One region of the Paludisphaera borealis genome, then DNA from elsewhere that is predicted to be linked to it. Evidence: riboswitches for the same ligand, from Rfam matches in the RefSeq annotation. Region 1 holds a riboswitch; the other holds the start of a gene.
What was found. Region 1 has a riboswitch for cobalamin ahead of BSF38_RS12755 (hypothetical protein). Riboswitches for the same ligand answer to the same signal wherever they lie in the genome.

Region 1 (5,784 bases):
GGGTGGTCTATGCACTCTTCGGCTACGTCTGGATGAAGGGCGAGTACCAGCCCGAGCAGGGGCTAAGCATCGATTCGAGAAACACGATGCTCATGATGGTCTGGCTGTTCGTCTGCATGACCGGGGCCGTCGGACCGATCGCCAACGCCGCGCACGTCGGGGGGCTGGTGGCGGGCGCCGCCTTGGGCTTGTTGCGTTTCTGATCGCTGGTGATTCCGCCGCCGATTGCGGTATCCTGGTGCCGTCGCGTCGTGGATCGCGCTCCGCTCGGCGTCTGTAGGGCCATCGACCATGAAACTGGGATTCGTCTCGGCCATCTTGCCGGAATTCTCGCTGGAACAGGTTCTCGGGTTCGCCCAGGAGGCGGGCTTCGCGAGTGTCGAGCTGATGTGCTGGCCGCCGGGCAAGGCCGAGCGGCGGTACGCGGGCGTCAGTCATCTCGACGTCACTGACCTGTCGCCCGCAGCGATCAAGAAGACCCACGACCTGCTCGAAAAGCACCAGGTCGAGATTTCCGGGCTCGGCTATTATCCCAACCCCCTCTCCCCCGATCGCGACGAGGCCGACACGGCCGCCGCGCACCTGCGGCACGTGATCGACGCCGCCGCGGCGCTCGGCGTCGGCCGGGTCAACTCGTTCGTCGGCCGCGATTACACCAAGTCGGTCGACGACAACTGGCCGAGGTTCCTCGAAGTCTGGCGGCCGCTGATGGCCCACGCCGACGCCCGCAACGTGAAAGTCGGCATCGAGAACTGCCCGATGTCGTTCGGCGCGGACGAGTGGCCCGGCGGCAAGAACCTGGCGACCAGCCCGGCGATCTGGCGGCGGATGTTCCACGACATCCCGAGCCCCAACTTCGGGCTCAATTTCGACCCCTCGCACTTCGTCCTTCAGCACATGGACTACGTCGCGCCGCTGGCCGAGTTCCGCGACCGGATCTTCCATGCCCACGCCAAGGACGTCCGGATCGACCGCAAGGGCCTCGACGAGCACGGCGTGTTCGCCTATCCCAAGCTCTGGCACTCGCCCAAGCTTCCCGGCCAGGGGGACGTCCGCTGGGGCGCGTTCCTCGGGGCGCTCGCCGACGCCCGATACGACGGCCATCTCGCCATCGAGGTCGAGGATCGGGCGTTCGAGGGATCGCTGGAGAAGCGGCTCGATTCGCTGATCGTCAGCCGTCGGTTCCTGGAACAGTTCATCATCGGAAACCGCCCGAGCGCCGCCGTGTCGGCCTATCGGACCATCGGAAACGACGCCGGCTCATGACTTCCTCGCAGCCCCCCGAAAGCCCCTCGACGTCGAACGGCTCGAAGGTCGATCTGTCGGTCTTGATCCCGGTTTACAACGAGGTCGACAACGTCGGCCCGCTCCACGAGGAGCTGGACGCCGTGCTCCGGCCGACGTCGCGGCGGTACGAGCTGATCTTCGTCGACGACGGCTCGACCGACGGAACCGTCGCCGCGCTTGAGGCGATCCAGGCGCGCGATCCCGAGCACGTCCGCGCGGCGTTCCTCTGGCGCAACTGCGGCCAGACCGCCGCGCTCTCGGCGGCGCTCGACCTCGCCCAGGGGGACGTCCTGGTGCCGATGGACGGCGACCGTCAGAACGACCCCGCCGACATCCCCAAGCTGCTGGAGACCCTCGAAAAAGGCTACGACGTCGTCTCCGGCTGGCGGCGCAACCGCCAGGACGCGTTCGTCAGCCGCAAGATCCCCTCGAAGATCGCCAACCGCCTGGTGGCCCGGATCTCGGGCGTTCCGCTCCACGATTTCGGCTGCACCATGAAGGCCTACCGGCGTCGCGTGTTGGCCGGGGTGCGGCTCTACGGCGAGATGCACCGGTTCATCCCGATCTTCGCGGCCTGGCAAGGGGCGCGCGTCACCGAGCAGGTGGTCAACCACCGCGCCCGGACCGCCGGCAAGACGAAGTACGGACTTGGCCGGACGTTCAACGTCGTCCTCGACCTGATCTTGATCCGGTTCCTTCAGAAGTATTCCCAGCGGCCGATCCACTTCTTCGGCCGGTTCGGCCTGTGGTCGTTCGCGCTGGGGATCGGCTGCTGCTTTGCGATGGTTTACTACAAGTACGTCTTCCCATGGCCGGCCTCGCTGTGGTGGTCCGGCCTGGCGTCCAAGACGTTTATCGAGACCCCCCTGCCCTCGCTGGCCGTCATGTTCTTTCTGGCCGGCGGCATGAGCATCCTGCTGGGCGTCCAGTCGGAGCTGATCATGCGGACGTACTACGAGTCGCAGTCCAAGACGACGTACCTGCTTCGAGAAGTCCGACAAGGCGAACAGCCAGAGTAAGCCGGGGCGCCGGCCCCCTCGGAATATCGGATTTCGAGGGGATCGACGCTTGATCTCGGGGCCGTGCTCAGCTCACGCGGCGAGTCGGCCGGACCTGGCGGAGCGGGCGCGGACCGCCGCCGCCGCGATGGCGATTCCGCAGAACCCGAGTGCGAAGCTCGACGGCTCCGGCACGGCCGCCACCGGCGCGTTCGCCGCATGGATCACTCCCACGCCGCTGAGATCGAAGCCGGACGACCCGAACGGGGTCTTGAACGGGTCGTTGATCAGGTTGCCCAGCGAATCACGGCTGCCGTACCGGGGATCGATCGAACCGACGACGTCGGTGATTCGTACGAACGACACGTGGTCGACGTCGAGCAGCGGGGAGACGCCGACGAGGTCGTCCAGATCGAAGCCCGTGCCGTAGCCGGCGATGTACTTGCCGGCGAGGTTATGCAGGTTGCTCGCGTCCAGGAGCCCGAAGCCGCCGACCTGGGTGTCGGTCTGCGTCAGCGAGATCGACGGGAACCGGAAGAAGTTCACGCCGTCGGACGAGACGTCGACGAACGCCAGTTCGAGAAACGCCATGCCCGCTCCGCCCGAAAGGAAACCGTTCTCGAAGACCGCGAAATCGGCCCCCGCGCCGTTGGTGATCGGCCGGTCGAAGCCCAGAGTGATCGAGCCGCCGTCGCCGAGCGAGAGCACGCTATAGGTCGAGTCGCCCGTGCGCGGGCCGAGAATGTTGGACGGCGACCCGAACGTGACGAGCGGGCTGTTGGGATTGGTGATGTCTTGAGGCCCCGGATCGAATGAGACCACCGACGACGCCCACTCAGTGAACAGCGGACTCGACGCCGGAATTCCGAGCGAGCCAGGCTGCCCCACCTGCGGGTCGAAGCCCGCCCGGGCCGTCGACGACGAGACGACGAGAACCAAGCCGCCGGCCAGCACCTTGAAGAAGCGTGAAGCCAATCGCATGCAATTTCCTTTCAATAAGAACCGAATGGGAACAAAACGCGTCTTCAGGGCGCGGAAAGTCCCCGCCTCGCATCCCCTTCGCGTGACTTCGAAGGGGCCGAGCGTATCGGACGTCGGGACGTCGCGGCGAACCGTGCGCGGTGGGCGCGACGGATCGCGACCGCGAGCGAGTCAGGAGGCGAAGGAGTGGACCTTTCCGGGGCCTTGGGACGCGGCCTCACGAAAAGAAAAAGGCGATGGCGCGCAGCGTTCGGGAACGCATGGCGGTCCGCCCCCCGTGATGCTTGAGGCCGAAGCATCGAATGGGTCATTCGTCAGGCCGTATTCTGGCTCGCGAGTCGAACGGTCGCCGGACGCCTTCCCGCGAGCCGTGGCTCGCAGTGGCTTTTCGTCCGGAGACCTTCTCGCTTACAGCGGCGGTCCCGCGCCGGAATTTCACCGGCTTCCTGTCCAGCGGTTGGGCTGGACGCCTGTCGAATGTAAGCGGGACTATAACGTCGACCACCGCCCCCACGCAAGGCAAGAACGGTCGCCGGCGATTTCGCGGCGGACCCGCCGGTCGGCAAGTCGCGGTGCCATCGTTGGCGGCATTCTGGTAACGTGAGGGAACAGATCGAGGAGGGAGGATTCATGGGCTACGTGATTCTGTTCCTGGCGGCGAGTCTCGCAGGTCAGGCGCCCGGGGCGACCGACACGTCGAGCGACCTGGACGCCGCGCGACGGCTCTTGCAGAACGGCCGCTACGCCGAGGCCGAAGAGGCGTTCGACGCCGTGGCGGCCGGCGCGAAGAAACGGCCCGGCGGGCCGACGCCCGAATTCGAGCGCGCTCTTGCGCTGGGCAGGGCCGAAAGCCTGGTCGGCCAGGGCGAGTACGACAAGGCCGTGAAGGAACTGGAGCCGATCGCGGCCAAGGACCCCAAATCGCCTATAGCCGCCGCCCGGCTCGCCGAGATCGCGTTCAACCGAGGCGACTGGGAGAAGGCCGACGCCTGGGTCGCCAAGGCCCTCGCCGCTGCTCCCGACGACCTGTCCGCCCGCTGGACCGCCGTCCGGCTCCTCGACGCCCGCGGCGAGCTTGAGAAAGCTGTCGCCGCCTGCAAGTGGTTCGTCGACCATTTCAACGCCCACAACGCCGAGCTGGTGAAAGACGCCGAGGGGCTGGTCCTGATCGGCCAGGCGGCCGAGCGCTACTACCGCGCCACGGCCCGGGGCGAAGACCTGAGCGACGCGCTCAACGACGTGATCAACGAGATCTACGAGGCCGCCTTCAAGGCCGACTCGAATTGCTGGAAGGCCCCGTGGCTGGAAGGCCGGCTGTTCCTCGCCGGCTACAATGAGCGCGCCGCGAGCAAGGAGTTGGCGCGGGCGCAGCAGATCAACCCGCTGTCGCCCGAGGTGCTGGTGACGCTCGGCCAGGCCGATCTTCAAGGCTATCGGCTGGCCGCCGGCCGGTCGAAGGCCGAGCGGGCGCTGGCGGTGAACCCCCACTACGGCCCGGCCCACGTTCTGCTGGCCGACCTGAACATCTCCGACGAGCGGTTCGCCGACGCCCTGGCCGCGGCGCAGAAGGCCGTCGTCGCCAACCCGCGCGACGAGGACGCCCTGGCCCGCGTCGCCGCCGCCTGCCGACTCCGGGTCGATCCCGCCGGGGCCGCCGCCGCCGAGTTCTCGGTCCTCATGAACAACCCCCGGCCCGCGAACTTCTACGCCGCCCTCGGCGAACGGCTCGCCGACCGTCGCAAGTACTTCACCGCCGAGCGCGCGTTTCTGCTCGCCGCCCAGGCCGACCCCAGCCGCGCCGACGCCCCCATCGGCCTGGGGATGCTCTACATGCAGATCGGCCGCGAGGACGAGGCTGGCAGCCTCTTCGAATCGGCGTTCGCCGCCGATCCGTTCAACGTCCGGGCCGACAACATGCGTCGCGTGCTCAAGCACATGGCGACCTATCAGCCCTACGAAACCAAGCACTTCACCGTCACGTACGACCCGACCCAGGATTCGCTCCTGGCCAGCTACCTCGGCCGCTATCTCGAATCGGTCTTCGCCGAGCTGTCCGACGGATTCGGCTACGCGCCGCCGGGCAAGACCAAGATCGAGATCATGAAGAACCACCAGTGGTTCAGCGGCCGGACGATCGGCCTGCCGTTCATCCCGACCGTTGGCGCCTGCACCGGCAAGGTCGTCGCCATGGCGAGCCCGAAGGCCACCAACAAGCCGTACAACTGGGCTCGGGTGATCAAGCACGAAGTCGTTCACGTGATCACCCTTCAGCAGACCGAGTTCAACATCCCCCACTGGTACACCGAGGCCCTGGCCGTCGAGAGCGAGGGAGGCCCCCGGCCCCAGGAGTGGAACAAGATGCTCCTCGACCGCGTCCCCAGCCGGTCGAAGCTGTTGAACCTCGACACGATCAACCTCGGCTTCATCCGTCCCAACGAGCCCGACGACCGCCAAATGGCCTACTGTCAGGCGCAGCTTTACGCTCGCTACATGGCCAAGCGGTTCGGCGCCGACGCCC
Region 2 (5,784 bases), 320 kb from region 1:
GGCCGGAACGGCGGGCAGGGCGGCCCCCAGAACGCTGTCGCGAACAGCCTGCCAGTTGGCCCCGACGCTGATCACCAGATGCCCGCCGCGCTTGATCCACTCGACGAGCGCCTGGCCGCGAAGGCCGTCGATCATGTCGAGCGTGGCGCGGTCGGACGTGTCGAGCACCACCGCCTGGGCCCCGTCGAAGCCGTACCAGCGGCCAGGGACCCGATCGCCGTCGATGTCGAGCCGGGTGACGACGATCTCGGCGTCGCCGCTGTTGGCGATCGTCGAGCCCGCTTGCTGGAAGCCGGCGGCGGTCGGGATCTGGTCGATCCCCTGCGGCTGGCCGGCGATCACGATCAACGACTCGTAGGGCATGACCGATTTCGGCGGCATGGGCATCGTCCGCCCTTGCTCGCGCTCGCCCAGCCACCGCCCGCTCTCGTCGAAGAAGCGGAGCGTCACGTCGGTGTCGCGTCCGCCGGGCCGGATATAGCCGGAGAACCGCCGGGTTTCTCCCGCCGGTAGGTCGACGGCCTGCCGGAACGCGGTCGGGATGCCGTCGTCGTCGCTCGCGATCACGTCCATGAAGCCCGTGAACCGGTCGGCGCCCCCCTTGAGCTGGACCCAGACGGGCGTCCACGCGCCGATCTTGAACACGTTGTCGGCCCCGAACCCGACCCGCAGGTTCTCGATCTCGACCGGCATCGCCGCGCGGGCGGCGGTCGGGACGATCGCGGCGGCGGCGAGCGCGGCCAGGGCGATCAGGAACGGGACGGTGCGGACGATCCGCGACGGCCGCCGCCGGCTGGGGCGCGGACCGTGAGATTGCGACGTCGAGAGGTGGTCTATCATGTTGGCGCCGGCAAGTGGGGCACGTCGATTCAAGTAGATATTGCGGATCGAGCGCTTGCTACGACGTCGGTCCGGGCTTTGTTCGGTTCGGGTCGGGTCAGGTCGGGTCGAATCGATCCGAGCGGACGCATCATCCGGGCTCAGGGCTTTTCGGCCGGGTCGCAGGTGCAAGGGGACTTCCCGCAGCCGGGGCAGCCGAGCCCGTACTTGCGGTTCACGGCGTCTTCCAGGTCAATCCCCCGGATGTTGGCGAGCGTCGCCAGCCACGCCAGGACGTCGGCCATTTCGAGGGCCAGCTCCTCCTGGGAGCCGGAGCGGAGGGCCGTCGCCAGCTCGCCGAACTCCTCGGTCAGCCACAAAAACGTCGCCGCGTCACCGCGCGCGGCGTCCTTGGCCCCGTACATGGCCTCGATCGTTCGTTGCAGCGCGCGGAGCGTCACGCCCCCCTCGTTCGGCTCACCCATGACGCGATCTTACCCGATCGCCGCCGGTGCATGCGAGGGGGAATCAGCGCGGGGCGGACGAGCCGACCCCGCCAACTTGTTAAACATCCTGGGTTGGCGATAGGATGGGCGCGTTGAATCTGGCTCCGCGGAACTTCGACGACCTGACTCGGACCGATCCGGTGGGCTTGCGCCCGCTTGATCGCTAGGAACGGCACGAAAGCGAGGGCGCGGTCATGTCCGATCTCCCATGCCCGGGGACTTTGCCGAGGCGGGCCTTCTTGCGGGCCTCGCTGACGGGCCTATCGGCCCTGGGGATCTCGGACCTGATGCGGCTGCAAGGACAGGGGGCCGCAGCTTCGGGTGGCGGGCCGTCGATGATCGTCGTGTGGCTCTGGGGAGGCCCGAGCCACATGGAGACGTTCGACCTCAAGCCCGACGCGCCCGAGCAATACCGTGGACTCTTCAAGCCGATCCCGACCAATGTGCCCGGCATGCAGATCTGCGAGAAGCTCCCCAAGCTCGCCCGGTCGGCCGACAAATTCGCCCTGATCCGGTCCGTCGCGCATGACAGTCCGGGGCACGTCAACAGCACCCACACGGTGCTGACCGGCTACCCGGGCGAGGTCGTCGAGACGCCCCCATTCGCCCCGAAGTACCCGTTCGTCTTCAACGCGGCGCAGAAGATCCTTCCCGAGCGTCGCCCCGGGATGCCACAGTGGGTCGCCCTTCCCGAGATGCGATACGAGGGGGGAGGGGGGCTCGGGAGGTCGCACGGGCCGTTCCGGGTCTCCGCCGATCCGAACGCGCCGGAGTTCCGCGTCCCCGAGCTGGTGCTCGACGCGGCTCGACGCGACCGGCTCGGCGGTCGGGGCCGGCTGCTCTCGGCCTTCGACGAGGCGCGCCGAGGGATGGACCGCCCGGGTTCGACCGAGGCGTTCGACGCCTATCAGCGGCAAGCCCTCACCGTCTTGACGACCCCGGCCGCCCATGAGGCGTTCGACGTGGGCCGCGAAGATCCGAAGTTGCGCGACCGCTACGGCCGCAACGTCATCGGCCAGCGCTGTCTGCTGGCGCGCCGGCTGGTCGAGGCGGGCGTCCGGCTGGTCACGGTCGACTTCCCGTGCGTCCCCGGTCAGAAAGCGTTCTCGTGGGACGATCACGCGAGCGTCTGGAACATCTTCGAACAGATGGAGATCCGTCTCCCCGTGCTCGACACGGCCGTCTCCGCGCTGATCGAGGACGTTCACGCCCGAGGCATGGACCGGGACACGCTCATCGTCGTGATGGGAGAGATGGGACGCACGCCCAAACTCTCCAACCACAACGGACAACCGGGCCGCGAGCACTGGGGAGCCGCCATGACCGTGTTGATGTCCGGCGGCGGCATGCCCATGGGCCAGGTCATCGGCTCGACCACCCCCAAGGGCGAGGAACCCAAGGACCGCCGGTTCACCCCCAACGACGTCCTCGCCACCTGGTACCGCTACCTCGGCATCGACCCGTCTCGAACCTTCGACGACATGACCGGCCGTCCCGTCGCCCTGCTGTCCCAGGGCGAACCGATCCGAGAGCTGTTTTGAAGTTCCTCAATCGCCATGCCCTGAGGCCGGCGCTCGCCGGTCAGTCGTCGGCGCCCTGAGCGGCGAAGGCCGGCGCGGACGCGGAAACGGACATGGCCGGCTCGAAGCCCGAGACGCGCATCGCGCCGGCTTCCGGAGCCTCGGCGGGTGCGAGCAGCGCGAGTTCGGCCTCGAAGCGAAACGCGCGACGCTGGTCGCCACACTCGATCAAGAAGATCGTGGGCTGGCGCTTCTCAACGATCTTGTGAATCACGATGCCTTCGGAAGCCCGCCCGGTGGTCAACTGAAAGCTGACCAGATCGCCTACCGCAAACGGCCGTTTCATAACATCACCCTCCTGGTGAAAACGACGTCGGCGTGAAGCCGAGATCAATCCCTTGACGGTCCATCTTACCAGGCGGGCCGATCTTGTCAGGAGCAACCTGAAAAATCCCTCAAGTTTCAGCCGCGATGCGCCGGGGACCATTTCAGGTCGCGACGTTTGCGACGTTTTCCAGACACTTGACGATCGCCCGGGGGAGTTGGTCTAATCGATCGTCTCGACAGGTGTCCCGGAACCGTTCTTGGTTCCACAAGGGAAGAATAGGGAAGACGGTGAGAATCCGTCGCGGGGCCGCCGCTGTAATCGGTCAGATCCTCGGACAACTCAGCCACTGCCGCAAGGCGGGAAGGCGGTCCGAAGGTCGTCACGAGCCGTAAGCCAGAAGACCTGCCCGTCGAGCTTGACTCTTGGATGCTTCGGCCACGAGCATCCGGGTGGGCGCGCCGACGGACTTTCCGCGACGCGCCGCGCACCCGAAAGGCCGAAGCGAACCCGTCCGCCGGTCACCGGCAGGATTCTTCGCCTTGAAGGCCTTCGACGCCCCCCCTCTGCATCGACATCGCGGCTTCACGCTCATCGAGCTGCTCGTGGTCATCGCGATCATCGCGGTCTTGATCGCCTTGCTGCTCCCCGCCGTCCAGGCCGCCCGCGAAGCCGCCCGGCGGATGCAGTGCACAAGCAACCTGAAGCAGCTCGGGATCGCGCTCCACGGCTACCACGACGTCCATTCGACGTTCGCGGCCGGCGGCTGGATCACCCTGCCGACGCAGCCCAAAACGGTCAACATGAACATGGGATGGTCGGCCGCCGTCCTCCCCTGGGTCGAACAGACGTCGCTGTACAACAGCCTGAACATCAGCCAGCGCTACAACGTCGCCGCCAACTCGACGGCCGGATACACCGCGCTTTCGATCTACCTCTGCCCCTCCGAGCCGAGGGCCTCGCTCTGGGGCATGTACCCCGGCGACCCGTACCAATCGGCCGACGCCGACTACGGCGGCATGTACGGCGAGCGCGGGCTGAGCAGCCCGACTTCGAACAACAACCCGCCCGGCGGCGCGATGATCTTCAACCAGAACGTCTCGATCGCTCAGATCACCGACGGCACTTCGAACACCATCCAGGTCGGCGAAGACCCCGAGGCGATCAACGCCTTCTGGATCAGCGGCCACAACCTGTTCGACCAGTCAGCCCCGATCAACGCTCGCCCGAAGTACGAGTTCGGCGAGGAACTGACCAGCCAGCATCCGGGAGGCGTGAACGTCCTCCTGGGCGACGGCTCGGTGCGGTTCCTCAAGCAGACGATGGACCCCCGCGCGCTCGCCGCGCTCTGCACCCGCAACGGCGGCGAGGTCCTCGACGCCTCCTCTTATTGATGATCTCTCGATCTCGACGGATCGACGATCCCCACCCTTTTCGTTTCCTCAACGGAGTTTCCCCCACGATGCGATTCGCGAACGTCCCGGCCCTCGCCCTGATCCTGGCGACGGCCTCCGCCGCCGCCCACGCCGACGTCGTCACCACCACGACCTTCGAGTCCGTCTCGATCCCGGCCGCGGGTTATGTGAGCAACGCCCCTCCCGGCTTCACCATCGACGGCAATTTCTTCAACAACAGCTACAATGCGACGTGGGGCACCTGGTCGGGCTGGGCGATCTCCAATCAGACAGCCCCGACCCCGGCCGAGATCGCCTCGAAGCCGAACTACGCCTTTCAGTACAGCGCCAGCCCCGGCAAGGGCGCCGACGGCTCCTCGAACTACGCCGTGGCGTTCGGCGGCTCGTACATCAATGTCTCGCCCGGCCAGTCGGTGTACTCGATGGACGTCACGAACACGACCTACGACTACCTGTCCATGAGCAAGGGCGACCAGTTCTCCAAGAAGTTCGGCGCGGGGGATTTCTTCACCCTCAGCATCGTCGGCCACGACGAACTGAACGGCGCGGGCGCGACGACCGGACAGATCGACTTCCAGCTCGCCGACTTCCTGGGATCGAACCATTACATCGTGAACACATGGGACACGGTCGATCTCACAAGCCTGGGCTCGGCCCGAAGCCTGACCTTCAGCCTCAGCTCGTCCGACAACGGCGTCTGGGGCATGAACACGCCGGCCTATTTCGCCCTCGACAACTTCCGCACGTTCGTCGCGTCCGCCGCCGTCCCCGAACCCGCCAGCCTGGCGATGGCGGCCGTCGGCTTCGCCGCCGTCGCGGTCCTGGCTCGGCGCGGCCGGAAGCGAACGGCTGGCTGAATGAAGAAGCTCGGCCGCCTGGAGACATTGCGCAGAATCGGCGGCCGACGAATCTTGGGAAGATCTCATTAAACAGGAGAAAGCGAGAGAACCGATACCATAAACCAAGGAAGTCAAGGCTCCGGGCGGGTTCCGTCCGGGGTGTTCTCGGCTCGCGACCCGTTGCTGGCGGGCGAGCCCGATCGAGGAGATCGTGCAAGGATGAGCCAGCGCATCGGCATTGAAAACACGTGGCGTGGACGTATCGGACCGGCGTTCCTGATCGGGGCGGTGGTCGTGGCGACGTCGGCGACGGCGGTCCGGGCGCAGGGGCCGCAGGTCGACGTCGACAATCCGCCGGGG

Region 2: linked by a shared signal. The riboswitch ahead of BSF38_RS14050 (DUF1559 domain-containing protein) and the one ahead of BSF38_RS12755 (hypothetical protein) in region 1 are both predicted to bind cobalamin.

What each region holds. Positions count from the first base shown of each region.
Region 1 is NZ_CP019082.1:3,302,259-3,308,042, reverse strand. It holds gene BSF38_RS12770 (rhomboid family intramembrane serine protease) at 1-203, shown strand, start outside; gene BSF38_RS12765 (sugar phosphate isomerase/epimerase family protein) at 292-1,266, shown strand; gene BSF38_RS12760 (glycosyltransferase family 2 protein) at 1,263-2,306, shown strand; gene BSF38_RS12755 (hypothetical protein) at 2,379-3,266, opposite strand; cobalamin riboswitch at 3,567-3,755, opposite strand; gene BSF38_RS12750 (tetratricopeptide repeat protein) at 3,897-5,784, shown strand, end outside.
Region 2 is NZ_CP019082.1:3,617,449-3,623,232, forward strand. It holds gene BSF38_RS14030 (hypothetical protein) at 1-840, opposite strand, end outside; gene BSF38_RS14035 (MazG nucleotide pyrophosphohydrolase domain-containing protein) at 981-1,304, opposite strand; gene BSF38_RS14040 (DUF1501 domain-containing protein) at 1,520-2,866, shown strand; gene BSF38_RS14045 (hypothetical protein) at 2,907-3,239, opposite strand; cobalamin riboswitch at 3,394-3,597, shown strand; gene BSF38_RS14050 (DUF1559 domain-containing protein) at 3,713-4,564, shown strand; gene BSF38_RS14055 (DUF4465 domain-containing protein) at 4,633-5,442, shown strand; gene BSF38_RS14060 (TolC family protein) at 5,644-5,784, shown strand, end outside.